3 regions of the Exiguobacterium sp. s80 genome follow, and region 2 is predicted to be linked to each of the others. Evidence: a T-box and tRNA genes for the amino acid it is inferred to sense, from the RefSeq annotation. Region 2 holds a T-box; the other regions hold tRNA genes.

What was found. A T-box is a leader RNA that pairs with one kind of tRNA and senses whether it is charged. The one in region 2 lies ahead of argS (arginine--tRNA ligase), so its partner is inferred to be a tRNA-Arg.
Region 1: it encodes a tRNA-Arg, which carries the amino acid that the T-box ahead of argS (arginine--tRNA ligase) is inferred to sense. The anticodon was not compared.
Region 3: it encodes a tRNA-Arg, which carries the amino acid that the T-box ahead of argS (arginine--tRNA ligase) is inferred to sense. The anticodon was not compared.

The regions. Positions count from the first base shown of each region.
Region 1 covers NZ_JACSMP010000004.1:71,921-80,263, reverse strand. The annotation lists gene lon (endopeptidase La) at 1-979, opposite strand, end outside; gene clpX (ATP-dependent protease ATP-binding subunit ClpX) at 1,049-2,314, opposite strand; gene tig (trigger factor) at 2,548-3,840, opposite strand; gene KNP94_RS09545 (hypothetical protein) at 3,953-4,960, opposite strand; gene KNP94_RS09540 (hypothetical protein) at 4,987-5,511, opposite strand; tRNA gene KNP94_RS09535 (tRNA-Arg) at 5,616-5,689, opposite strand; gene KNP94_RS09530 (metallophosphoesterase family protein) at 5,757-6,263, opposite strand; gene KNP94_RS09525 (XTP/dITP diphosphatase) at 6,270-6,866, opposite strand; gene rph (ribonuclease PH) at 6,863-7,618, opposite strand; gene racE (glutamate racemase) at 7,615-8,343, opposite strand, start outside.
Region 2 covers NZ_JACSMP010000002.1:207,531-215,873, forward strand. The annotation lists gene trhO (oxygen-dependent tRNA uridine(34) hydroxylase TrhO) at 168-1,085, shown strand; gene KNP94_RS07560 (alpha/beta hydrolase) at 1,195-1,971, opposite strand; gene KNP94_RS07565 (GGDEF domain-containing protein) at 1,987-3,663, opposite strand; T-box leader at 3,793-4,013, shown strand; gene argS (arginine--tRNA ligase) at 4,070-5,752, shown strand; gene KNP94_RS07575 (hypothetical protein) at 5,782-6,387, shown strand; gene KNP94_RS07580 (metallophosphoesterase family protein) at 6,452-7,045, opposite strand; gene KNP94_RS07585 (carboxymuconolactone decarboxylase family protein) at 7,109-7,519, opposite strand; gene KNP94_RS07590 (LysR family transcriptional regulator) at 7,606-8,343, opposite strand, start outside.
Region 3 covers NZ_JACSMP010000003.1:168,902-177,244, reverse strand. The annotation lists gene rapZ (RNase adapter RapZ) at 1-119, shown strand, start outside; gene KNP94_RS08805 (gluconeogenesis factor YvcK family protein) at 119-1,117, shown strand; gene whiA (DNA-binding protein WhiA) at 1,114-2,070, shown strand; gene KNP94_RS08795 (hypothetical protein) at 2,153-2,389, shown strand; partial or broken gene clpP (ATP-dependent Clp endopeptidase proteolytic subunit ClpP) at 2,530-3,114, opposite strand; tRNA gene KNP94_RS08785 (tRNA-Arg) at 3,295-3,370, opposite strand; gene KNP94_RS08780 (RNA polymerase factor sigma-54) at 3,558-4,706, shown strand; gene KNP94_RS08775 (glutaredoxin family protein) at 4,703-4,966, shown strand; gene KNP94_RS08770 (sugar-binding transcriptional regulator) at 5,085-6,107, shown strand; gene gap (type I glyceraldehyde-3-phosphate dehydrogenase) at 6,161-7,171, shown strand; gene KNP94_RS08760 (phosphoglycerate kinase) at 7,294-8,343, shown strand, end outside.

The sequences.
Region 1 (8,343 bases), on a different contig from region 2:
CTTTTACTTTTTCGAGACCGTAGTGATCTTCATCGAGTTGTTCCGACGCCGCTTCGACGTTCAAGAAATCATCCGTCGCCTCATTCCATGGAAGCGAGAAGAACCATTCCAAGTAATTTCGAATGACACCATGTTCCGGACTCGTCGCCGGTACGACGGCTAACCGATTGATTTCTTTTTCAACGTTTGCAACGGCTGTGTCTGATAAATCGAGCATCGCTAGCTGTTCTTTATACTTCACAGCATCACTTTCAGCAGAAACTGCTTCCCCTCCGAGTTCTTGTTGAATCGTTTTCAACTGTTCCCGAAGGTAATAGTCACGTTGGGATTGTTCAATCGTTTTTTTCGTCCGTTCCCGCATTTCTCGCTCTAGCTCAACGACTTCGTACTCATGCTTCATGACATCGAGCAACATCAAGCCCCGCTCGACCGGATCATTTTCTTCTAGGAATTCTTGTTTTTTTGCAAGTTCAATCGGCAATTTCGACGTGATGTAATCCGTCAAAGAATCCAGGCGTTCATACGTTTCAAAACGACGTCGTTCGTCTGTCCCGATGCCTTTGATACGGGAGACGAGTTGACCGAATTGTTCTTTAATCAAGCGGACGAGCGCCTCTTGTTTTGCACCTTTGATATCAATTTTCTCAATCGGTTCGATGGCTGCTTGATACCCTTCATCTGTTTCACTGACTTGTTCAATCCGAACACGTTCCTTACCGATGACGCGGACGCGGACCGTATCATTGCCAAGCTCACTCATCTTCGCGATTTGGACAAGTGTTCCGATTGTATGCAGTCCGTCAACCGATGGTTCTGCTTCTGGGTCGCGTTGCGTCACGACGACCAAATCAATTTCATGTTCCTTTGAAGCGAGTAATGCTTTTAGTGAAACTGGTCGACCAACATCAATCGTCAAGCCGATTAATGGATAGGCGACGACGCCACGAAGTGGTAAAAGTGGATATTGTTTTGTCTTCATCAAATTCCTCCTAAACAAAAAAGGCTCGGAAAGGCGTACAAGTAGCCTCCGAGCCGATTTGTCACGGTGTTACGCCGTTTCTTTTTCTTTACCTTGTTCAATTGTACCATCTTTCAACTCAAGCGTCGGACCACGCTTACCAGTCAACGTTTCAGCTGTAATGATGACTTTTGCGATATCTTCACGTGATGGTATTTCGAACATGATTTCAAGCATCGTTTCCTCGATGATCGAACGTAAACCACGTGCACCGGTTTTCCGTTTGATTGCGAGTTTCGCGATTTCAATTAGTCCCTCATCTGTGAAGTCGAGTTCGACATCATCAAGTTGAAGCATTTTTTTATATTGTTTGACTAACGCATTTTTAGGTTTCGTCAAGATTTGGACGAGTGCATCCTCATCGAGTGGTTCGAGTGTCGCCATGACTGGCAGACGACCGATGAACTCGGGGATTAGTCCGAACTTTTGGAGATCCTCTGGTAATGCGGCAGCAAGAATTTCTTTTTGCGTAAAGTTACGGTTTTCAGAGTCATTTCCGAATCCGATGACTTTTTTACCAAGACGACGTTTAATCGATTGGTCGATTCCATCAAATGCTCCACCGACGATGAAAAGAATATTCGTCGTATCGATTTGAATGAATTCTTGATGTGGATGTTTACGTCCACCTTGTGGCGGTACGCTCGCAACTGTTCCTTCTAGGATTTTAAGAAGTGCTTGTTGCACCCCTTCCCCTGATACATCACGTGTGATGGAAGGATTTTCAGATTTACGGGCAATTTTATCAATCTCGTCAATATAGATGATTCCTTTTTCTGCTTTCTCGACATCGTAATCAGCAGCTTGAATGAGTTTCAAGAGGATGTTTTCAACATCTTCCCCAACATATCCAGCTTCCGTTAAACTTGTCGCATCCGCAATCGCGAAAGGAACATTTAAGATACGTGCCATTGTTTGTGCAAGAAGTGTCTTACCACTACCTGTTGGTCCAATCATGACGATGTTAGATTTAGAAAGCTCGACATCATCTGCCCGACCACCGGCGTTGATTCGTTTGTAATGATTGTACATTGCGACAGACAAAGACTTTTTCGCTTTCTCTTGACCGATGACATAATCATTTAATGTCTCACGAATTTCATGCGGTTTTGGTACGTTCTTTAGTTCGACTTCTTCTTCTGTACCAAGTTCCTCTTCAACGATTTCATTGCAGAGTTCGATACATTCATCGCAAATGTAAACGCCAGGTCCAGCAACAAGTTTGCGCACTTGCTCTTGTGTCTTTCCGCAGAAAGAACATTTTAGCTGACCTTTCTCTTCGTTAAATTTAAACATAAAGGTCCACCCCTTTAACGTGGAAGTTGTATAGATACGTTTCGCATCCAATCTCACGTTTTACTATTAATGATTGTAGCACGAACAAGGAAAGTCTTTCAAATCTTGGACGAGCGTTTTACAGTTTGATTTGAAGATTTTGATAATGTTTGTCCTTGTTTGACCTATCGTACAAAAAAAACGACTTCAAGACCAGAAATAGGTCTTGAAATCGTTTAGTTCAGTTAAAAAACTTATTTCGTTTTAGCATTATCAACGAGAACGTCGATTGCTTTACGGAACTGGAGATCACCTTTAAGCGTGTCGAGACCACCTTGTGGCGCGAGCATCGTTTCAAGTTGATCAGCAGGGATGTTGTAGAGTTCAGACATCGATTGAAGTTCAGCTTGCGCTTCTTCTTCGTTCACTTCGATGTTTTCATCTGCAACAATTTGTTTCAGAACGAGACGTGCTTTAACACGTTCTTCTGCTTGTTCTTTCATTTCAGTACGCATCGCTTCTTCTGTCGTTCCAGTTAACTGGAAGTACATGTCGAGTTCGATACCTTGTGATTGAATGCGTTGTGTGAATTCTTGGACCATACGCTCAACTTCGTTGTCGACCATAACTGCAGGAAGATCAACTGTCGCGTTTTTAGTCGCTGCTTCAACCAACTCATCACGCATTGAAGCATCAGCTTCTTGTTTACGTGTGTTTTCAAGACGTGTACGAATTTTTGTTTTCAACTCATCAAGAGAAGAAACTTCTTCGTCCATTTCTTTAGCGAACTCATCTGTCAATTCAGGGAGTTCTTGTGCTTTCACTTCGTGGATTGTTACTTTGAATACGACTGGTTTACCAGCGAGTGATGCTTCATGGTACTCTTCTGGGAAAGTAACGTCGATATCTTTTTGCTCACCAGTTTTCAGACCGACCATTTGCTCTTCGAATCCTGGAATGAAGTTTCCTGAACCGATGACGAGTGAATAGTTTTCAGCAGTTCCGCCGTCGAATTGGTTGTCCCCATCAAAACCTGCGAAGTCGAATACGACTGTGTCGCCATTTTCGATGACGCCGTCTTCTTTTACGACGAGCTCTGCTCCACGCTCTTGCATTGTTTTGAGTTCAGCATCGACATCTTCGTCAGTGACGTCAGTTTCGACAGCTGTGTACTCAAGACCTTTGTACTCACCGAGAGTTGCTTCAGGTTCGATGACGAACGTGATTTTAAACTCAACCGGTTTTCCTTTTTCGAGTGTTTCAACGTCGATGTTTTCAAGCGCGATTGGCTCGATACCTGATTCGACGACAGCACCTTCGATTGTATCTTGATACAAGATATCAAGAGCATCTTGATAAAGTGCTTCTTCACCGTACATTTTGTTAAACATTGTGCGTGGCATTTTTCCTTTACGGAAACCAGGTGTGTTCAAAGTCTTAACGACTTTCTTGAACGCTTGGTCTACCGCTTTATCAAATGCTTCAGCAGGCGCTTCATACGTGAGAACGCCGAGGCTACCTGATTGTTTTTCCCATTTTGCAGTCATGCTGAGTCCCTCCAAAATTGTCAATTAGCGTACATGTGTGTACAACAAGTCACATTATAGCACATCCATTCCGAGCATTACCACTGTTGAACGAATGGATTCCTCGCATTTCCTATATCGCCGTCTTCTCGTACGCTTTTCCCTCTTCTAACATCTGATGAGCACTATCGTATAAGTCACGCGCAAGTGCCTCGAGTTCTTTTTCGGGCACATCACGTTCGAACGTCATTCCAGCGAGTGCATCAAGCGTTTCAATCATCTCGACCGGGTCCATATCGAATAAATCGACTTCCTGATCGAGGTGGAGCATTTGATGCCAGGACAACATTAATAGCGCTCGAAAAGGATCGAGCCGTCTTAAGCTAAATAAAACTTCTTGCACTCCTAGCAGTTGCGCCTGCTGTTGTTCCAACCGTCTACGTAGCTGCTCGGCGGAATCGAATGTCACGTCAAGCTGCAAACGTTCGATTCGAAGCGTTAAAGGAAAACATGAGTCGTCCGTCATTAATTGCAATAATAACGTATGAAGGACGATCAAACTTTGCTGTCTTACGTCCTCACCGATTGCATAAGAGGTGCAAAGATACCGTCTCAATTCAGGCGCCTTTTCAAGCGTCAGTCCACGTAACTGCTCGAATTGTTGTTCGTACGTTCCTGTTTGAAAAACGTTTATCCATTCCGCTTCCGACTTCCCGAGCGATTTCCGCGTTAAAAACGATTCGTCCGAACGTGCTTCCTTGTCTGGTTCCGTTTGCCGTCCAAGCATTGATGCCGCTTCCTCCAACTTAACTGCTAGACCGTATGGTAAGTATGGTGAGGCTGTCCGAAGCGCGACACGAAGCGGGTATGCCTGTCCATGCTCAAAGAGGAAGAGCGCAAGCACTTGCTCAACTCCTTCGACTGTCAAAAACGATTCCGCTATTTTGATGAAGCGTTCTCGTTCTTCTTTACTCTCAGAAAAAGCATCTTGCATCGTATATACCCTATACAAAATGTCGTCATCACTCATCGCCACGTCATCGAGTCGCTTCATCCGTTCATCTCGCTCGACCCTCGTTATCCGTGCGAGTCGCATCCGTTCCTGTTCCAGCGGTCGTTCCATCCAACGGGATTCACTCATGCGCTCTCCTCCTCTACCAATCATTCTTATTTTGTGAAGGGATCGAGTCGTTCCGTCCAACTAGATATTGCGTCTTGCAGTCGTTGTCCTTGTTCGACTCCAAGCTGATTCAACGTATCGAGCGAGACGTCCGTCTCAAGAAGACGTGTCATCGACTCTGATTGATCGACATACTGCTTTAACTTATCACTCAAACTCTTTAGTTCGGCCGGCGGACTGTCGAGACTAGACAGACGCTCGTCGATTTGATCAAGCTCTTTCTCTAACTTTTGAACCGTCTCATCATTTTTCAGCTTTTCCATTTGTTGATCCAGTGTTTGTTCTGGATTTGCCGATTCGCGTGCATTCTCCGCTGCTTGATCGAGCTTAGCCGAGAGCTCTGACGTGACACGTGATGTATCTTTCGCAATCGTTTGTAGTTCCGCTGCATAATCAACATTATTTTTCACTTCGACGACTTGTTGTTTTGCGTCGTCGACCGTATTCGTTATTTCGCTACAACCAGCTAGAGCAACTGTCAGAAGGAGGATTCCACCGATTCGTTTCCTCATTGTCCACATCCCCTTTTTAAGTTCATGATACCTTGATTATAATCGAAAATCATAATAAAAAAAAGAGACCGCCCTCGTAAGGGCAGTCTCTATTTTAATTATAGCGTCCCAAGAGGGATTCGAACCCCCGACCGACGCCTTAGAAGGGCGTTGCTCTATCCAGCTGAGCTATTGGGACGTGTCAACACGAATAAACTATACTAAAACAATTCTTTCGTGTCAATCACATTACAAAAAATCTTTTCTTAAAGCGTGCCCTCTAAATGTAAAGCATTAATCTGTTCACCTGTCAGATCGTAAAAATCAACGGAATACGCATCTTCTTCAAGCGTCAAAATCGCATACGTTTTTTCAGGACGGTGTCGCGGCATACGAATCGAACCCGGATTGATGAAGAGTTTATCATCCTTTTGTTCCGCTTTCGCCACGTGCGAATGACCATACAACACGATCTGTGCTGCTTTTTGATCCGCATGATGGCCTAAGTGGTCGAGGCTGTATTTCACGTCTTGACGATGACCATGGACACATAATAGATTGACTGCGCCAAAAGGCTCAAGTACCTCATCGGCAAAGTCGTTACCATAATCACAATTCCCTTTAACGACACGATAGGGATATAATGATTCGTCCATCCGTGTCAACTGTGAGTCTCCACAATGATACGCAACCTCTGCTTCCGGATGCCGTTCGACGATTGTCAGAAGTTCCGATTCGAGACCATGGCTATCACTAACGATTAACGCTTTCATCGTTGATCACTCTCCTAAAAAAGTAGTCAGTGCTAATTCAAGTTTTTTCAACGCATTCCCGCGATGACTAATCGCCGCTTTCTCATCTTTTGTTAACTCGGCGGCCGTTTGATTTCGAGATGGGACGATGAACAAAGGATCATAACCGAAACCATGCTCACCTTTCGCTTCGAATCCGATGAGACCTTCCATCGTACCGCGTACAGTCAACGTCTCCCCAGAAGGTTTTGCAAGTGACAATGCACAGACGAAGCGCGCTGTCCGCTCTTCGATTGATCGATTGCCCAATTTTTCGAGCAACAATGCATTATTCGCTGCATCTGATTTTTCTAGACCTGCAAAACGCGCTGAGTAGACACCAGGCGCCCCGTCGAGCGCGTCGACTTCGAGTCCCGAGTCGTCGGCAAGAACCGCGTGACCGAAGTAAGCAGCTGCTTCTTTCGCTTTCAGTTCAGCATTTTCTTCAAAAGTTACACCCGTTTCATCCGTCTCAGGTGCAGCTTCGTAATCCAATAGAGAAGATACGTCATAACCTAGTTTCCCGAGCATCACTTCGAGTTCTTTCACTTTCCCGGCATTGCGGGTCGCGACGATGATTTTCATCGATGTTCCCCCACTTCTTCTCCAACATACCACCACGAAGCACCTAATGCGTCTTGACCGGCACGCAGGAGTTCTTCAATACCCTTTTCCCCAAGTTCGAGCATATCGAGCATTTCCCGTTTCGAAAATGTCGCCTCTTCACCTGTCGCCTGCATCTCGACGATTTTCCCGGAAGAGGTCATGACTAAGTTTAAATCAACATCGGCTGCAGCATCCTCTTCATAACAGAGATCGAGGAGCAGCTCTTGACCGACCTTTCCAATCGAGACGGCTGCGATTCCTTCTTTGATTGGTGTATCCGTCAGTTTCCCGCTTTGAATCAGACCGTCTACTGCGAGGACGAGGGCAAGAAAACCGCCTGTGATCGCAGCCGTTCTCGTTCCGCCATCCGCTTGAATGACATCACAATCAATCCAGACCGTCCGCTCGCCTAGTTTTTCTAAGTCGACGACAGCACGTAACGCCCGACTAATCAAACGCTGAATTTCCATCGTCCGACCTGTCTGTTTACCACGGACCGACTCGCGCGCTGTCCGTTGCGCCGTCGCACGTGGTAACATTGCATATTCCGCATTGATCCAGCCATGACGTTTCCCCCGTAAAAAGGGTGGGACTTTCTCTTCGACCGTTGCCGTACACAAGACCCGCGTGTCTCCGACTGCGATCATGATGGAACCTTCCGCATGTTTATTCACATTCGTCTCAAACGCAATCGCTCGCATCACCGTAGATTCTCGTTGATCGATTCTCATGTCGTTGCCTCCGTTCCGAGTACTAATCGTTTTGCTTGGATTGGTTGACTCAACCAATCGGTCGCGATCCGTTCAAAGGAACGCGTGTCACCTGTCGCATGATACACATGTTCCGGTATAAAATCATTTCCTGCTGCAATTCCATTGTAGTCGAGGAGAGCCGCGACTTCGAGCGCCGTCTCGTCTCCTGAAGAAATCAATTGGACGTCTGGTCCGATGACTCGTCCAATGACATCTGCGAGCAGCGGATAATGGGTACACCCTAAAATTAACGTGTCCATGTCGTACGAAAGCAATGGACGTAATGTATTGGCGACGACACGTTCGACGTAAGCACCTGTCGTCTGTGAGGACTCGACGAGCGGGACGAACGGCGGACATGCAAGTGATTCGACAACAACTTGCCCTTCGACATGTCGTAATGCCTTTTCATAAGAATTGCTCTCGACCGTCATCTTCGTCCCGATGACACCGATTCGTTTCGATCGCGTTACCTTGACTGCCGCCCGTGCTCCTGGGTCGATGACGCCAATGACTGGAATCGTCAATTTTTCCCGTGCTTCTTTCAGGACGACTGCCGTCGCTGTATTACAGGCGATGACAATCAGTTTGACATCCTGCGCGACAAGATAATCAATCATCTCCCATGTAAATTGCCGGATTTCTTCTTCCGGTCGTGGTCCATAGGGACAGCGTAATGTATCCCCGACATATATGATTTGTTC
Region 2 (8,343 bases):
TACGATGTAAGTGTCATGGATTTGTCGATTGTACAATTGAATCGGAGTTGGTATTATACTTAAATGGGTGCGTTTTGCAGGCGTTCCCAGCTAGCTATTAGCTATGACGCTTCGTTCGCCAACGTTCGTTTTACTGCAAAAAACTGACATGGGGGCCAATGAGGATTATGAAACCTTATCGCGTACTATTATTTTATAAGTATGTTCCGATTGAAAATGCGGAACAAGTAACAAAAGAGCACCTGGCATACTGCAAGGAACTTGGAATCAAAGGAAGAATCTTGATTGCACCAGAAGGCATCAACGGAACACTTTCTGGAACGGTCGAACAAACAGAACAGTACATGCAAGATTTACTAGCGGATCCGCGCTTTAGCGACATTGAATTTAAAATCGATGAAGTCGAAGAGCATACCTTCAAAAAAATCTTCGTGCGTTACAAAAAAGAGCTCGTCACATGGCGTTTTGAAGATGAGTTTAATGTCCCGAAAGAAAATGCAGCCTATCTTGAGCCTGCTGAGTGGAAAGAGATGATGCAAAATGAAGACGTCGTCATCTTAGACGTCCGAAACAACTACGAATACGATCTCGGTCATTTCAAGAATGCCGTCAAGGTCGACGTTGCGGCGTCACGTGAATTTCCACAGTGGCTCGATGAAAATGAGCATTTGTTCGAAGGGAAAAAAGTCTTGACGTATTGTACGGGTGGCGTACGTTGTGAGAAGTTCACGGCTTATTTCCGTAAACGTCAAAACAGCGACGACATCTTCCATCTGAAAGGTGGCGTCGTCATGTACGGAAAAGATGAAGTCACGCGTGGAGAAGACTGGGAAGGGGAGCTGTACGTGTTCGATGAACGCGTTCAAGTACCTGTCAATGAAGTCAATCCGACTGTCGTATCCGAGTGTTACTACTGTGGTAAGGCAGAAACACGTTATGTTAATTGTGCGAACCCGGAATGTAATCGTCAGCATTTCTGCTGTGAAGAATGTGAACCAAAAGTGATGCGTTCATGTTCCGACGAATGCCGGGAACACCCGCGGAATCGTTATGAAAAAGAACTGACTGAAGAGCTCGTGAAATAAGATGAAAAAGGATGATGTGTGCTCGTTAGAGCGTACATCATCCTTTTTAGGTTGTACCACTGAAAAAGACGTGTCACGCAGATGATTCAAATGCGTTAACACTTAATTCTTATGAAAAGAGAAATCGGAGCACGTCCGGCATACGTTTCGCCCACGCTGTCTCATGGTGAATACCGTCTGCGATGACGGTGTATCGCATCTGCTCGACTTTTTGACGTACTGCCGCCGAGATGACATCATTCGTGTGCAAATAATCTTCTTCCGTCATCGGACCGCTGACTTCTTTTGTCCCGATATCCATGTAGCAACGGTGCGCGTCAGACAGTGGGAGACTTCGCTCGATGAATTCAAGTAAAGAAGAGAAGTTCGCCCATCCGGCTGTCGATAAGGCGGCGGCACGCGTGATCACTTCCGGATAAGCAAATAGGCCATATAAGGAAATCACGCCGCCCATCGAGCTGCCAATCATCGTTGTATCAGTCGGAATCGTCGCATAGTGCGAATCGATGTACGGTTTCAAGTCATAAATAATCCATTCCATATAAGCTTTCCCGTTTCCGCCGATCGTCGTCCGGTGTGACGGATATGCGGTTCGCATCAATAACGCGTCATCCGTCCAAGGCGCATATTCATCGTACCGGTCCATCGGGTCATCCGGGCTATCGATGGCGACGATCATTGCCTGTAGACCGACTTCATGGAGGGCGAGATGAACATCCCACCCTTTACCGAAGGAAGCACTCGCACCACTGAAGACATTTTGTCCGTCATGCATATAGATGACGGGTAATGCAACATCCGTCGCGACCTCAGGGGGACGATAAATCCGTAATGTCCGCCGTTGTTGACTCATCGGAAGCGATAACTCGATTTCAGTAATAGACACGTTAAACACAACCTTTCAAAGATTAGCGTAGTGGGCTGTACAATTTCGACCATTGTGTTTTCCGCCGACATACAGTGCGTGATCTGCCTGACGTAATGATTCTTCAAATGTGCGTTGGTAAGGATGTTCTACTGTATCGACGCCAAGACTGACGGTAATAGAGAGAGGGTGATCGTCGACAATGAAGGGGCGATCGAGAACGGCGTGACGAATTTCTTCAGCAATGGAGATTGCTTGGTCTTGTAAGCAATCCGCAATCAAAACAACGAATTCCTCCCCCCCATAACGTGCCGCGAAGACGGAATCGTTTCGGTGGATGACGTATTTAATCCGTCTTCCGAGCTCACGTAAGACGAGATCCCCGACTTTATGTCCGTACGTATCATTGACGTATTTAAAGTGGTCGATATCAAACAGGATGATCGACAGCGGAAAGTGTTCGGAAGCAAACTGGCGTGCCCCCTCTTCATAAAAAGCACGACTGTTCGGGAGATCTGTCAAGGCATCCGTCCGGCTTTCGGCATACAATTGAAAGTTTTCTTGGGAACGCTCGAGTACGCGGCAAAATGTTCGAAGCAGGCGAGAAATTTCATCCGCTTTTGCTTCATCATAAGCATCAGCGATTTGATGAAATAAAACGATTGAGACATCGACTTCTCCACTTGTGATGGAAGGAATCGCGAGCATCGAATGCCGATCGACGGGAAGCGAGAGTTGGATATCATTTCCCCAGTCGAACCGAAGGCCATAGAGAATCGGAGTCCGCAGATCATTCGCCGATAGCGTATGAAATAAAGGTAAGACATCAACTGTCTTTTTTGTCCGAATGTCATAGATGATTTGTTTTCGTTGCTGCTGAATAGAAAGCCAGCCGTCGGAGAAATCAATCAGATGAGGTAAATCAATCAGTAAGGATTCAATCGCTTCCCGTTCAAAGCGTGAAACGAGCAACCGTTCCTTCGCATCGTCGAACCGTTTAGCGTTGTGTGTAGCTTGTAAGGATGCGCCACGCTGTTGTAGGAGTTGCTTGAATAAGAATAAAATTAAAGTCGAGACAGTCGCAGCAACTAACGGGTTTTCATCATAAAACCAAATCCCGAGAAGCGCGCTTAAAATACTGATTCCGTAAACGAGTGTCTGAAGTCGGATGAGGCGGGTCCAGTCATACCTTAAGTTTAAGAAACGATTGACGAATCGGCATTGAAGATAGGAAATAAGAAAGACACCCACCAGATAACCGACAAACGGGATAAGTGATTCGGTATAAGTAAAGCCCGGGCCGGTCGGACCTCCAAGTAGCAAGTAAGCGGAGGCGGGAACTGAGATATAGACGATGTCGAATAAGACGTTGACGGGGTACAGGTAGATGAATCGTTTTATACGAATTTCTTTTTTATGCGAAAATAATTGGAAAATCAGGACACCGAGTTGACTCAAAATGACGGCAATCAATAAACCGTAATTAAGAAAAATGAATAAAATAATACCTTCTTGAAATGTATAATAAATCCCACCACGGCGGATGTTATCGAATTGGAAGAGTAGGACTAAAATGAGAAGATAACTTGCATTTCCAAGCGATATCGCTGGGTTCATATGGACGGGAAAGGCAAGCGATGCAAGAAACAGTAAAACAACAATAAGTGCTAAAGTGATCCAGCTCATACGTGCTACTTTTCGATAGTAAACCATAGCGGAATAGACCCCTCTCTGTGGCGATCCTTCTGTATCTATACCCGATTTGTGGAAATTATGATAAGTGATTTACAAAAAAATAAGGTTGAGAGAAATCGAGTCATTGCGTATAATGTGAAAGATATCAAATCGTCGATGACGAAGAAAGTAACGGTTTTATCTTGTCAGCCAGCGAATCAGGAAACGGTGGAAGCCTGAATGGACAAAGAAATCGTGAAACGCACTTCAGAGACGCTATCCGAATCGTAACGATCAGGCGTAGCCGGGGGAACCCCGTTATCCCCAATTAAGGTGGGTGTCGAAAACGACACCAAGAAGAGTGGTACCGCGGTCATTCCGTCTCTTTGCGAGTTGCGCAAAGGGCGTTTTTTATTGGAAAAAATAAACTGTTGGAGGTAATACAATGAGCTACAAACAACAATATGCTGAAGTTTTACAAGGAGTCATCGGAGACGCATTGACACTTGAACAAATTGAGCAACTGATTGAACAACCGAAACATGAAGACCACGGAGATCTCGCATTCCCTTGCTTCTTGTTGGCGAAAGCATTCCGCAAAGCACCCAACATGATTGCAGTAGATGTCGCTGAAAAAATCGATAATCCACTCTTTGCGAACGTTCAACCAGTCGGACCATACGTCAACGTCTTCTTGAACCGTGAGGTCGTCTCGCAAGAAATCGTCAATCGTGTCTTAAACGAAAAAGCGGACTACGGATCAAGTGAGTCGAATGGGAAGACGATTGTCACCGACTTCTCTTCACCAAACATCGCAAAACCGTTCTCGATGGGACATTTGCGTTCGACGGTCATCGGAAATGCGTTGAACCAAATTTCACGTAAAAAAGGATATGACGTCGTTGGAATCAACCACTTAGGTGATTGGGGCACGCAGTTTGGTAAATTGATGGTGGCTTACAACATGTGGGGTAAAGAAGAAGATGTCCGGGCTGAGCCAATCAAAGAACTATTGAAACTCTATGTCCGGTTCCATGAAGAAGCAGAAAGTAAGCCGGAACTTGAAGATGAAGGTCGGGCCTGGTTCAAAAAACTCGAGCAAGGTGACGAACAGGCAACCGTTCTTTGGAAATGGTTCCGTGAAGTCTCACTCGTCGAATTCAGCCGTGTTTATGACATGCTTGGTGTACAGTTCGACAGCCTGAACGGAGAAGCCTTCTATAATGACAAAATGCAGCATGTCATTGACTTATTAGAAGAAAAAGAACTGCTCGTCGAGTCTGAAGGCGCGATGGTCGTTGATCTTGAAGCAGAAGGTATGCCGCCCGCGCTGATCAAGAAAAAAGATGGCGCGACGCTTTACGCGACACGCGACTTGGCAGCGGCTGTCTATCGCCTCGAAACGTATCGTTTCGAACAAGCATTTTATGTCGTCGGCGGAGAACAAGCGCTCCATTTCAAACAGTTGTTTGCAGTTTTGAAAAAGCTTGGTTTTGATAATGTTGACGGCATGCACCATGTACCATTCGGGCTTATCATGAAAGATGGCAAAAAGATGTCGACGCGTAAAGGGCGGATCGTCTTGCTTGAAGAAGTCCTTCAAGATGCAATCAACGTCGCAAAACAAAATATCGCCGAGAAAAATCCGAACCTTGCGAATGCCGACCAAACAGCACAACAAGTCGGCGTCGGCGCAGTCATCTTCCATGACCTTAAAAATGAACGCATGAACAATATCGAGTTCGATCTCGAGCAGATGTTGAAATTCGAAGGGGAGACGGGTCCATACGTCCAGTACACAAATGCCCGTGCCAACTCGTTACTCCGTAAAGGCGGCTATGATGGTGCAGCCTTCGACGGAAGTGCTGACGATTATGCCTGGGGGGTCGTCTCGATGCTTAACCAATTCTCGGCAGTCATTGACCGGGCGTTCGTGCGTCGTGAACCATCCATCATCAGCCGTTATGTCCTCGATCTCGCGCAAAGCTTTAATAGATATTATGGTCAAGTACGTGTCCTTGAAGAGGATGCGGCAAAACAATCTCGCCTTGCACTCGTGAAATCGGTTACGATTGTATTGACGGAAGGTCTACGCCTCCTAGGTGTCGGCGCTCCAGAAGAAATGTAATAAAATCAAATTAAAGATGGGGTTAGCATATGAATAAAGAAACAAACGAACGGTTGCAGCAGGCAGCAGAACGAATCAAGAACGAAGACATGAAAGAAGCGATTGCGTTCATCGCTGATTTTCACGGGAGAGTGGCAACGTGGTTGCCTGGAGAGTCTGTTGACTTCATCTTTGATGTCGTGACAGCACCAGGTGCCGATTTAATCGCACCTGTTAGTGGAGATGCACTCGAAACGAAAGTGAACTTCGAATTTTTCATGGGTAAAAAACAAACGCGTAAAAAATTAGGTGAACTTTTAGCGCTTTGGAAAGCACCACGTTCGAAGGAAACACTCAGTGAAATCGATGCGATTGGTCTTAAAAAATGGTTGGCCCGGAATGAATTCCGGTCGGAAGACAAGCCATGGGACTATCTCAACCGTCTCCACGTCTTATTGTTCCTCGATTCGATGACAACAGTCATCGATGATCATCAATTGACGACGTTATACGAACAACTTGTCGGCAAAACACCGGTCCCGACAAGCTTCGTCCGTCGTCAAGGAGAAGTACGTCGTGTCGTCGATAAATTCGTCGAGAAACATGAATTAACGCAGGTCGATTTAGTGAAAGCTTCACTCGTCCGTTACCTGTAATCAGAAAAGACCCTCGGATGAAAGCATGGAGATGACTCCAGCTTTTAACCCGAGGGTCTTTTTATCATGCTTGGTGGTAGACGATGGATTCTTCCTGTGTGTCGTAGAGCAACCATTCTCGCTCGACGAGAACAGGACCGACATTGACAGCATACCGTTCTTGTTTGATGGAAATCGGAACGTCCAGTTGCGTCGACAACCGGCGTCCGTCGCGAAACAAACCACGTTGATGACTATGACCGAAAAACAATAGTCGTTGTTCGAATTGGGAGGTGTTCGGTATTAACGTATAACTCCACTCGAACTGATCACCGTGTAAAAACAGGACATCGTGACCCACTTGCTTTGTCCGGGGGACCGACCGGAGTCGGTCAAGCAGTCCGGATACGCCGGTTGGGACGATTGAAAAAATCCGTTCTTCTTGGTTCCCGAGTAATGTTTCGAAATCAAGTAGCGCAACATAGTCGAAATCAAGCGTCACGACATCAGAGATGGACTCAAAAATATGACGACGCGCTCTCTTTTTGCCGATATGGCACTCATAGACGTCGCCGAGCGAAAAAATCGTCGCTTGTGGAGCACGTTTACGGATATCCTGTAGCACGGCGCGCGTATCTGAAAATGAACTATGCAAATCGGCAATCAGTGCATATTGCATCTAGCATCTCTCCCTTGTAATAGGATTATACCCTGCCAGATGCATCGTTCATCCTCCGTTCGCTTAGTCCGTTTCGACAGTGATACCACGTTCTGCGAAAACAGTTTTTGCGACTTCAAGGGCATTTAAGACACGCGGGAAACCTGTATAGGGCACGAGGTGCATGATGGCTTCGACGATTTCATTTCCTGAGAGACCGGCTGTTAACCCCGTGTTGATGTGTAAGGCAAGTTGCGGTTCTGTTCCTTGTGTGACGAGCGTCGAGATTGTGACGAGTGCACGGTCACGGTTCCCGAGTCCAGTGCGACTATACACTTCACCGTAAGCAAAATCTGTAATCCATTCGCCGACGGCAGGTGCGATGTCTTTTAATGACTCTGAGATTTTATCATGTGTGGATTGAGCTGAATTCGCATCTGTGAACTCACTTAATTTTTTGAGACCGACTTCGTGACGTGTTTCATGCGTTGACATAGTAAATAACTTCCTTTCTGAAGTAACGATACATCCCATCATAACGAAAGAAAAACCATGCTACAAATACATGGTTTTTATACATATCATTCTTTTTGTGAATAAGAATCTTGGACGAAACGAATCCACTCCCGTGTGACATACGACTGATAACGTCCGGTCGGGACAGCGACACCTAATTGCCAGGGTACGCGAGTTTCTAACGGAACTGTTTTGACCCCGTTGACTTGAATCCGGTTTGCGAGCGAACGGGGGAGAAGTGTCACGGCATTTTCTTCTGCGACGAGCAGACAAAGGAAATCCCACTGCGAACTGACATGTGTGACAGTCGGTTCAAAACCAGCCGTTCGGCAGGCGTTTAAAACGACGTTATGGAGAGAGAAGGTTTCATTAAACAAAACGAACGGCATCTGTGAAACTTCTTCTAACGCGATGGAAGCGCGTGAAGCGAGCGGATGGTGTTCCGGTAAAAAAAGGTGCAGCTCTTCTTCCATAAAGGGGTAAACGGTTAAGTTTTCATCTGCAGGAAAGACGGTCGCAATTAAATCGACGTCACCCGCGACGATGGCTTTCTCTAAGGCGTGACCGCCGGCCTCGACGATGTCGATTGTTACCATCGGGTACTGTTCTGAAAATTGATGCAACAGACGGGGGAAAAAGAGTGAACCGATTAACGGAGGAAGGCCAATCCGGATGGTTCCTTTTGTTAAGTGCATTACGTCATAGAGATGAGAGGGGAGATCAGAAAGTTGACGTAAGATTTTTTCACCTTCAAGAAGGAGTGTTTCACCAGCGTCTGTCAAAACGATTTGCCGTTTACTGCG
Region 3 (8,343 bases), on a different contig from region 2:
GTACAGGCGGTAAACACCGCTCGATTACGTTTGCGGAAGCAATCAGTAAAGAATTTGAAAACCAGTATCACGTCGTCACGAATCACCGGGATTATGTTCACGCGAAGGAGGAAAAGTAATGAAATGGGAACGGAAAGTCGTCGCGATTGGCGGTGGAACGGGCTTGTCGACTCTTTTGCGTGGACTGAAGCATTATCCGCTCGACATCACGGCCATCGTCACAGTCGCGGATGACGGGGGGAGCTCGGGGCGCTTACGGACAGAGTTCAACATGTTGCCGCCGGGTGACATTCGAAACGTCATCGTCTCGCTATCGAAGTCCGAGACATTGATGGACCGGATCATGCAGTACCGTTTTGAAACGGGAGAAGGACTTCACGGTCACTCGCTCGGAAACTTGATGCTGACGGCTGCGACGCAGCTCTGTAACGGCTCGTTCGTCGAGGCGATTGGCGTCATGGGACAACTGTTGAATGCGGAAGGGAAAGTCTATCCGGCGACGGAGCGGACGATTACGTTATGTGCCGAGTTCGAAGACGGGACGATTGTCAAAGGCGAGTCGTTGATTCCGAAAGTCGGAAAGGTCATCGAGCGGATTTATTTGGAAGAAGAAGATGTCCGTCCGGTACCGGAAGCGATTCAAGCAATCCTTGAGGCCGATGTCATCGTCCTCGGACCAGGGAGTCTCTATACGAGTATCATCCCGAACGTCTTGATTGATGAAATCCGGGAAGCGATTAAACAATCGCTTGCACCTGTCGTCTATATTTGTAACGTCATGACGCAACCGGGTGAGACGACGGCCTTCACGGCAAATGATCACTTGACTGCGCTCGAACGTTTTCTTGGTCAAGGTGTCGTCGATACAATCATCGTCAATAACGAATCAATCGATGCAAGCTATTTGCGAAAATACCAAAAAGATCATGCCGATATCGTCACTTACGATGATGAACGTTTCGTCGAGGCGGGAATTGAAGTGCTCGCGGACGATATCGTCGACTATAACCATCATTTCATCCGTCATGACGCGGACGCGGTCGCGAGCCTCGTCATGCGGAAAGTATTATCGATTCGACGGGTGCGTCAACTCGAAGGGAAGGAGGAATTGACGTGAGTTTTGCTTCAGAAGTTAAAAAAGAATTAACACAGATTGCCATCACGGATCACGAGATGAAGGCGGAATTAGCGGCGCTCGCACGGATGAACGGTGCGATTTCGTTCGGACTCGGCCGCGGATTGACACTTGATATTTCGACTGAAAATGCGTCGATCGCGCGACGGATTTATTCATTATTAAAACGGGCATACGGGGTCCATCTGGATCTACTCGTCCGAAAGAAAATGCGCCTCAAAAAAAATAACGTCTACATCGTTCGCGTGAAGCAACAAGCCGATAAGATTCTGCAGGATTTAGGCATCCTCGGCGAAGGATTCACGATGATTCGTTCAATCAGCGATACGATTTTAAAAGATGAACGGCGGGCACGTGCCTATTTACGGGGGGCGTTCTTAGCCGGAGGGTCACTGAACAATCCGGCGACGTCGTCGTACCATTTAGAAATCTTCAGTCTCTATGAGGATCACAATGCGGCGCTTCGGAGTTTGACGAACCAATTCGATTTGAATGCAAAAGCAATCGAGCGTAAGAAAGGGCACATCCTCTACATCAAGGAGAGTGAAAAAATCTCTGATTTCCTCAAGGTAGTCGGGGCGACCCATTCGATGCTTCGTTTTGAAGATGTCCGGATTTTAAAAGATATGCGGAATTCGGTCAATCGTCTCGTCAACTGTGAGACAGCGAACCTCAACAAAACGGTCGGGGCAGCGCTTCGCCAAGTGGAGAACATCAAATTTCTCGAACGGACGGTCGGACTCGATGTCTTACCGGACAAGTTACGGGAAATCGCGATTTTACGCGTGACGCATCAAGACGTGACGCTGCAAGAGCTCGGCGAGATGGTCGAGAGCGGCTCCATCTCAAAATCAGGGATCAATCATCGATTGCGGAAAATTGATCAAATCGCGGATAAACTCCGGAATGGTGAGTCGTTGACAGGTGCGCTCTAAAGGGGAAACTTGCGAGATGAACCATAGTCTACTATAATATATAGTCGATGCAACTAAATGTTCGAATTAAGGAGTTTTTGAAATGGCTAACGAAAAAAAACGTATTTCGCTGACAGTCGATGCGAAATTTGATGAAGTCTTGACGAAAAAAGCAAAATCAATCGGTGTACCGAAAAGTACACTCGTGACATTCGCAACATCACTCTTCCTTAAGCAATTGCAAGCAGAAGAAGAGCTTTCACCACATGCGAACGGGATTTACACATTGATTCGTGAAAACCACGACATCGTGTCTGATATTACAGATCTCATCGACTAACACAAACGATCCTTTTCAGGTTCGGGACGAACTTTCATGATTCAATGAAGTTCATGCCTGGCGTGGAGAGGATTTTTTTTGAAGACAACAAAAAAACGACCGCTGATGTAAAAACATCAACGGTCGGTCGGGTTAACAGATTAAGCGCGCTCCATGACGCGGTCGATGAGACCGTAGTCAGCTGCTGCTTGAGCAGACATGAAGTTATCACGCTCTGTATCGCGTTCGATGACTTCAAGTGGTTGTCCTGTGTTTTCTGCCATGATTTTGTTTAAGTGTTCACGCATTTTGATGATACGTTCTGCATGAATTTTAATGTCTGACGCTTGTCCTTGTGTGCCGCCGAGCGGTTGGTGAATCATGATCTCAGCGTTTGGAAGGGCAAAACGTTTTCCTTTTGCGCCTGCTTGTAAGAGGAACGCACCCATTGAAGCGGCCATTCCGATACAAATTGTTGAAACTTGTGGTTTGATGAAGTTCATCGTATCGTAAATCGCCATACCCGCCGTGATTGAACCGCCCGGGCTGTTGATGTAGAGCGAAATTTCTTTATCTGGATCCTCTGCTGCTAAGAAGAGCAACTGGGCAACGACTGAGTTGGCGACGTTATCGTCAATCGCGCTCCCGAGAAGAATGATACGATCCTTGAGCAAACGTGAATAGATATCGTAAGCACGTTCCCCGCGGTTGGTTTGTTCGATGACTGTTGGAATTAACATAGTCTTTGCCTCCTTATGATGGTATGTAGCTCATATTCGACTTATTCCTATCATAATCCTTTGGTCAATATTGGTCAAAAGATACGATGCGACTTTTATGTATTTTTCCTGAATGGCATTGAATTAAACATATCAATATAGAAAAAAAGGCAATACCGCGAACGGCATTGCCTGTAGATTCAAAGATGGTACACCCGGAGAGATTTGAACTCCCGACACCTGGTACCGGAAACCAGTGCTCTATCCCCTGAGCTACGGGTGCATGTTTTTTACTGAACAATTAATAGTATACCGACATTTTTTCAGGAAAGCAATACTCGATTGATAAATTCAACATTTTTTTTCGGGCGAAAGATGCTTAAGGAGGACTTTCTAGACGGTCGGAAGATTTTTTCCTCTATACTATATAGAAGAGTTAAAGATGCAATGGAATGAAGGGAGATCCGACGATGGAACAGCGCCAGGAACAGACGCAACGGATGACGTTATCGACGTCCCAATTGTTTCAGTTGACGATTCTTGAAGAATCATTTGCTGAACTCGAAGAACATGTATACCGAATCATACGCCGGACAAGCGCTTATCGGAATAATCTCAGTAAAACAATCGACGTTGATTTTGGCCGCGTCGCAGACCGTGTCGCTTCATTTGAAGCGACGCTTCTTCAGCAAATACGTTTAGAATCGGTGAGACAGGAAATAGGATATATGGCGGAACAACTCATGACGTACTTAGATACGGATGGATTATTGCGGACGACGGATGCGCAACTGGCAACATTGTTAGAGGCGGACGTCAGTCTCGTAAAACAAGCACGACACGTTTTACAACGGTGTGAACCGACGGGAATTGCGGCACGTTCCGCGCACGAATGCCGGTTGTTGCACGCGCTCGAACTAGATGACGCGTTATTGATTGATGTCGCGACGGATTTGAATGAAGGGATTGCTGTCAAACAAGTACTTCAAGACATTGATGATGCAACAGACCGGATACGGATCAAAGCGGCGCTCGATCGGTTACCAAAAGCACCGGTCCTTCCGGAGACGACCGTTCTGACGATTCCGGAAGCAGACATCGAATTCCGTGACGGCGAGTTGACGATCAACTGGTCTGATCTCGAAATCGACCGGAGCTGGGCGGACCTCGATGAAGCAAAACCGTTCTTGAGTGCATATGAACGGAGACGGACGACGCTTCGGGCGATTCTGGACGTCATCATCGAGCGACAGCTCAATTGGTTTAAAGGAAAGCTCGAGCTCGCGCCGCTGACGAAAAAAGAAGTGGCGGAAGTGACGGGGCATCATCCGTCGACGGTTGGACGGGCGATTGCGAACAAAACGGTCAAGACGATTCAGGGCACGATGTTACTCGAAGATTTTTTCGTCTCACGGACGACGACCGGGACGTCGAGTTTCTTAGTTAAGGTCCGGATCGCTCAACTGCTCGAAGCGTCGCCTGTTCCGATGAGTGATCAACAATTGACGGACCGTCTCACAGCGGAGGAGATTACGGTCGCGAGACGAACGGTCGCAAAATATCGGGCAGCCCTTGGTTTGACCCAAGCGGACTTCGAGAGACGAGAGGCGAATTCATGATGCGAACAAAAGAAAACATGCACTTAACACTCTATTCACGTCCGGGTTGTACACTATGTGAGGAAGCCGCCATCTTGCTCGATTTTGTATTAGATGAATTTCCCGAATGGACATTCGAAGAAATCAACATTGACAACGATGCGGCGCTCAGTCTGAAGTACCTCTACGAAATACCGGTTCTCGCACATCAAAACGAAATCTTAAGTTATGGAAAATTTGAGACGGAGGCGGTAAGAAATCGTTTACTTGAAAAAAGATGACGGTCGAGACTTGAAACAAAACCAGGGTACTGTTATGATAGCAATGTACCAAGTGGGACAAGATATGACACGCGGGACGTAAAGTGTCCAGCAATTTGAGAGGAGCGGGAGTTACATGATTCGGCAGTTAGTACAGATCCAAAAGCGAATCGTGCCTGATCTGATTGAAGAAATGCAGACACGTTACGACATTCTTCATTATGTACGCCTGATGCAACCGATCGGACGACGAACACTTGCGACGAGCCTTGGCTTGACGGAACGCGTTCTACGCCGGGAGGTCGACTTCTTAAAAGAACAAGACTTACTGGAAGTTGCGACGCAAGGCATGTCCTTGACGGATGAAGGGCGGACGGTATTACGAAGCATGCACAGTGTGATGGCGGAACTCGCCGGGATCTCCGATATGGCGAAAGCCTTAAAAGAGAAGCTTGGTGTAAAAGACGTCGTCATCGTACCGGGTGATTCGGATCAAACCTTCTGGGTGCAACGCGATATGGGACGGGCAACAGTTGCCCGCTTAAAACGTGAACTTTCAAAAGACCACAATACGATCGCAGTTACAGGTGGGACGACGATGGCTTCGGTCGCGGCGATGATGTCGCCCGATAAGGAAAATCGTCCGATGACGTTTGTACCCGCACGAGGCGGTCTTGGCGAAACGCTTGAACTTCAAGCGAATACGGTCTGCTCACGCATGGCTTCACGTGCCCAAAGCGACTATCATCTGCTTCACATTCCAGACATGGTCAGCACCGAGACATTCGTCAAGATGGTCGAGGAGCCGAGCATTAAAAATGTCTTACAGATGATTAAAGATGCTTCAATCGTGGTACATGGAATTGGTGAGGCAAAAACGATGGCAAAACGTCGTCGTGCTTCGACAGCTCTTTTGGAACAGCTCGAAGACGAGCAAGCCGTCGCAGAAGCATTCGGATATTATTTTGATCGGGACGGAAACATCGTCCACCGTGTCAAAACGGTCGGACTACAACTCGACGACTTGAAAAAAGTCGAACACGTCGTGGTTGTCGCCGGTGGTCATTCGAAAGCAGAAGCGATCAATGCCTACGTCAAACAGTCTCCAAACATCATCCTCATTACGGATGAAGGAGCCGCAACAACGATTTTGAAAGGGTAGCCCCCTTTTGAATAATAGATAACTCGCTTTACACTAAAAGGAGGAAAATTATCATGGCAGTAGTAAAAGTTGGTATTAACGGATTTGGACGTATCGGGCGTTTGGCACTTCGTCAAATTCTTCAATTTGAAGGAATCGAAGTAGTCGCAATCAACGACCTCACAGACACTAAAATGCTTGCACACCTTTTAAAATATGATACGACTCAAGGTCGTTTCGACGGAGAAGTTGAAGTACACGACGGATACTTCCTCGTAAACGGTAAAGAAATCAAAACACTTGCTAACCGCAATCCAGAAGAACTTCCATGGGGCGAGCTCGGTGTTGACATCGTTCTCGAATGTACTGGTTTCTTCACAGACAAAGAAAAAGCTGAACTTCACTTGAAAGCTGGAGCTAAAAAAGTTGTTATCTCAGCACCTGCTACTGGCGACATGAAAACTGTCGTTTACAACACGAACCACGAAATTCTTGACGGAACTGAAACAGTTATCTCTGGTGCTTCATGTACTACGAACTGTCTCGCTCCAATGGCGAAAGTTCTTCAAGATCAGTACGGAATCGTTGAAGGTCTTATGACAACTATCCACGCTTACACTGGCGACCAAAATACACTCGACGCTCCACACCCTAAAGGTGACTTCCGTCGTGCACGTGCAGCAGCTGCTAACATCGTTCCTAACTCAACTGGTGCTGCTAAAGCAATCGGCCTCGTTCTTCCAGAACTTCAAGGTAAACTTGACGGATCTGCACAACGTGTACCAGTCGCTACAGGTTCACTCACTGAGCTCACAACAGTTCTTGAGAAAAAAGTTACAGTTGAAGAAGTTAACGCAGCTATGAAAGCAGCAGCGAACGAGTCTTACGGTTACACTGAAGACGAAATCGTTTCTTCTGACATCGTTGGTATCTCTTACGGATCACTCTTCGATGCAACACAAACTAAAGTTGTTACTGTCGGCGACAAGCAACTCGTTAAAACAGTTGCTTGGTATGACAACGAAATGTCTTACACTAGCCAACTCGTTCGTACACTCAAACACTTCGCAGAAATCGCTAAGTAATTCGAGCAATTAAATAGCAATTGAATAAGAGCGGAAACTACCAGTCTCCGCTCTTATTGCGAAAAAAAGTCTGGAGGGGCGTCACAGCCCCTCACTATACGTATGAGACGGAGGACGAATGTATGAATAAGAAATCAATTCGCGACATCGATGTACAAGGTCAACGCGTGTTTACACGTGTCGACTTCAACGTACCACTAGAAGACAGTAAAATTACGGACGACACACGGATTCGTGCGGCACTTCCAACAATCAAACATTTGATGGATGGCGGAGCGAAAGTCATTCTCGCAAGCCACATGGGACGTCCTAAAGGCGAAAAAAATCCTGAGTTCTCACTTGCACCAGTCGTAGCACGCCTCAGCGAATTGCTTGGTAAAGACATCAAGCTCGTTGAAGAAGCGTATGGCCCGGTCGCTGAAGAAGCGGTCAGCAAGCTTGAAGCAGGAGACGTTCTCGTTCTTGAAAACGTTCGTTTCTACCCTGGAGAAACAAAAAATGATGCTGAACTCGCTGAAGGATTTGCGAAACTCGCAGATATCTTCGTCAACGATGCATTCGGTGCAGCTCACCGTGCACATGCTTCTACAGAAGGAATCGCGCACCATGTCGATACTGCTGTAGCAGGATTGTTGATTGAAAAAGAACTTCAAGTTCTCGGGAAAGCGATCTCGAACCCGGATCGTCCGTTCACTGCAATCATCGGGGGATCGAAAGTAGCCGACAAAATCGGTGTCATCGATCACTTGCTTGATATCGTCGATACGTTGATCATTGGTGGGGGATTATCTTATACATTCCTCAAAGCTCAAGGTTATGAAGTCGGAACGTCACTTCTCGAAGTAGACAAAATCGACCAAGCGAAAGAATTCATGAAAAAAGCAGAAGACAAAGGCGTCAAGTTCTTAATGCCGGTCGACTGTGTCATCACGAAGGAATTCGGCGAAGAAACATATGTAGGACCACGCGATATCGACAGTATCCCAGCGGATCACATGTCACTTGATATCGGACCAAAAACAGTCGAACTGTATGCGGAAGCAATCAAGAACTCGAAACTCGTCGTCTGGAATGGACCGATGGGCGTATTCGAACTTGATAAATACGCAAACGGAACGAAAGGTGTCGCTCAAGCACTTGCTGATAGCGACGCATACTCAATCATCGGTGGT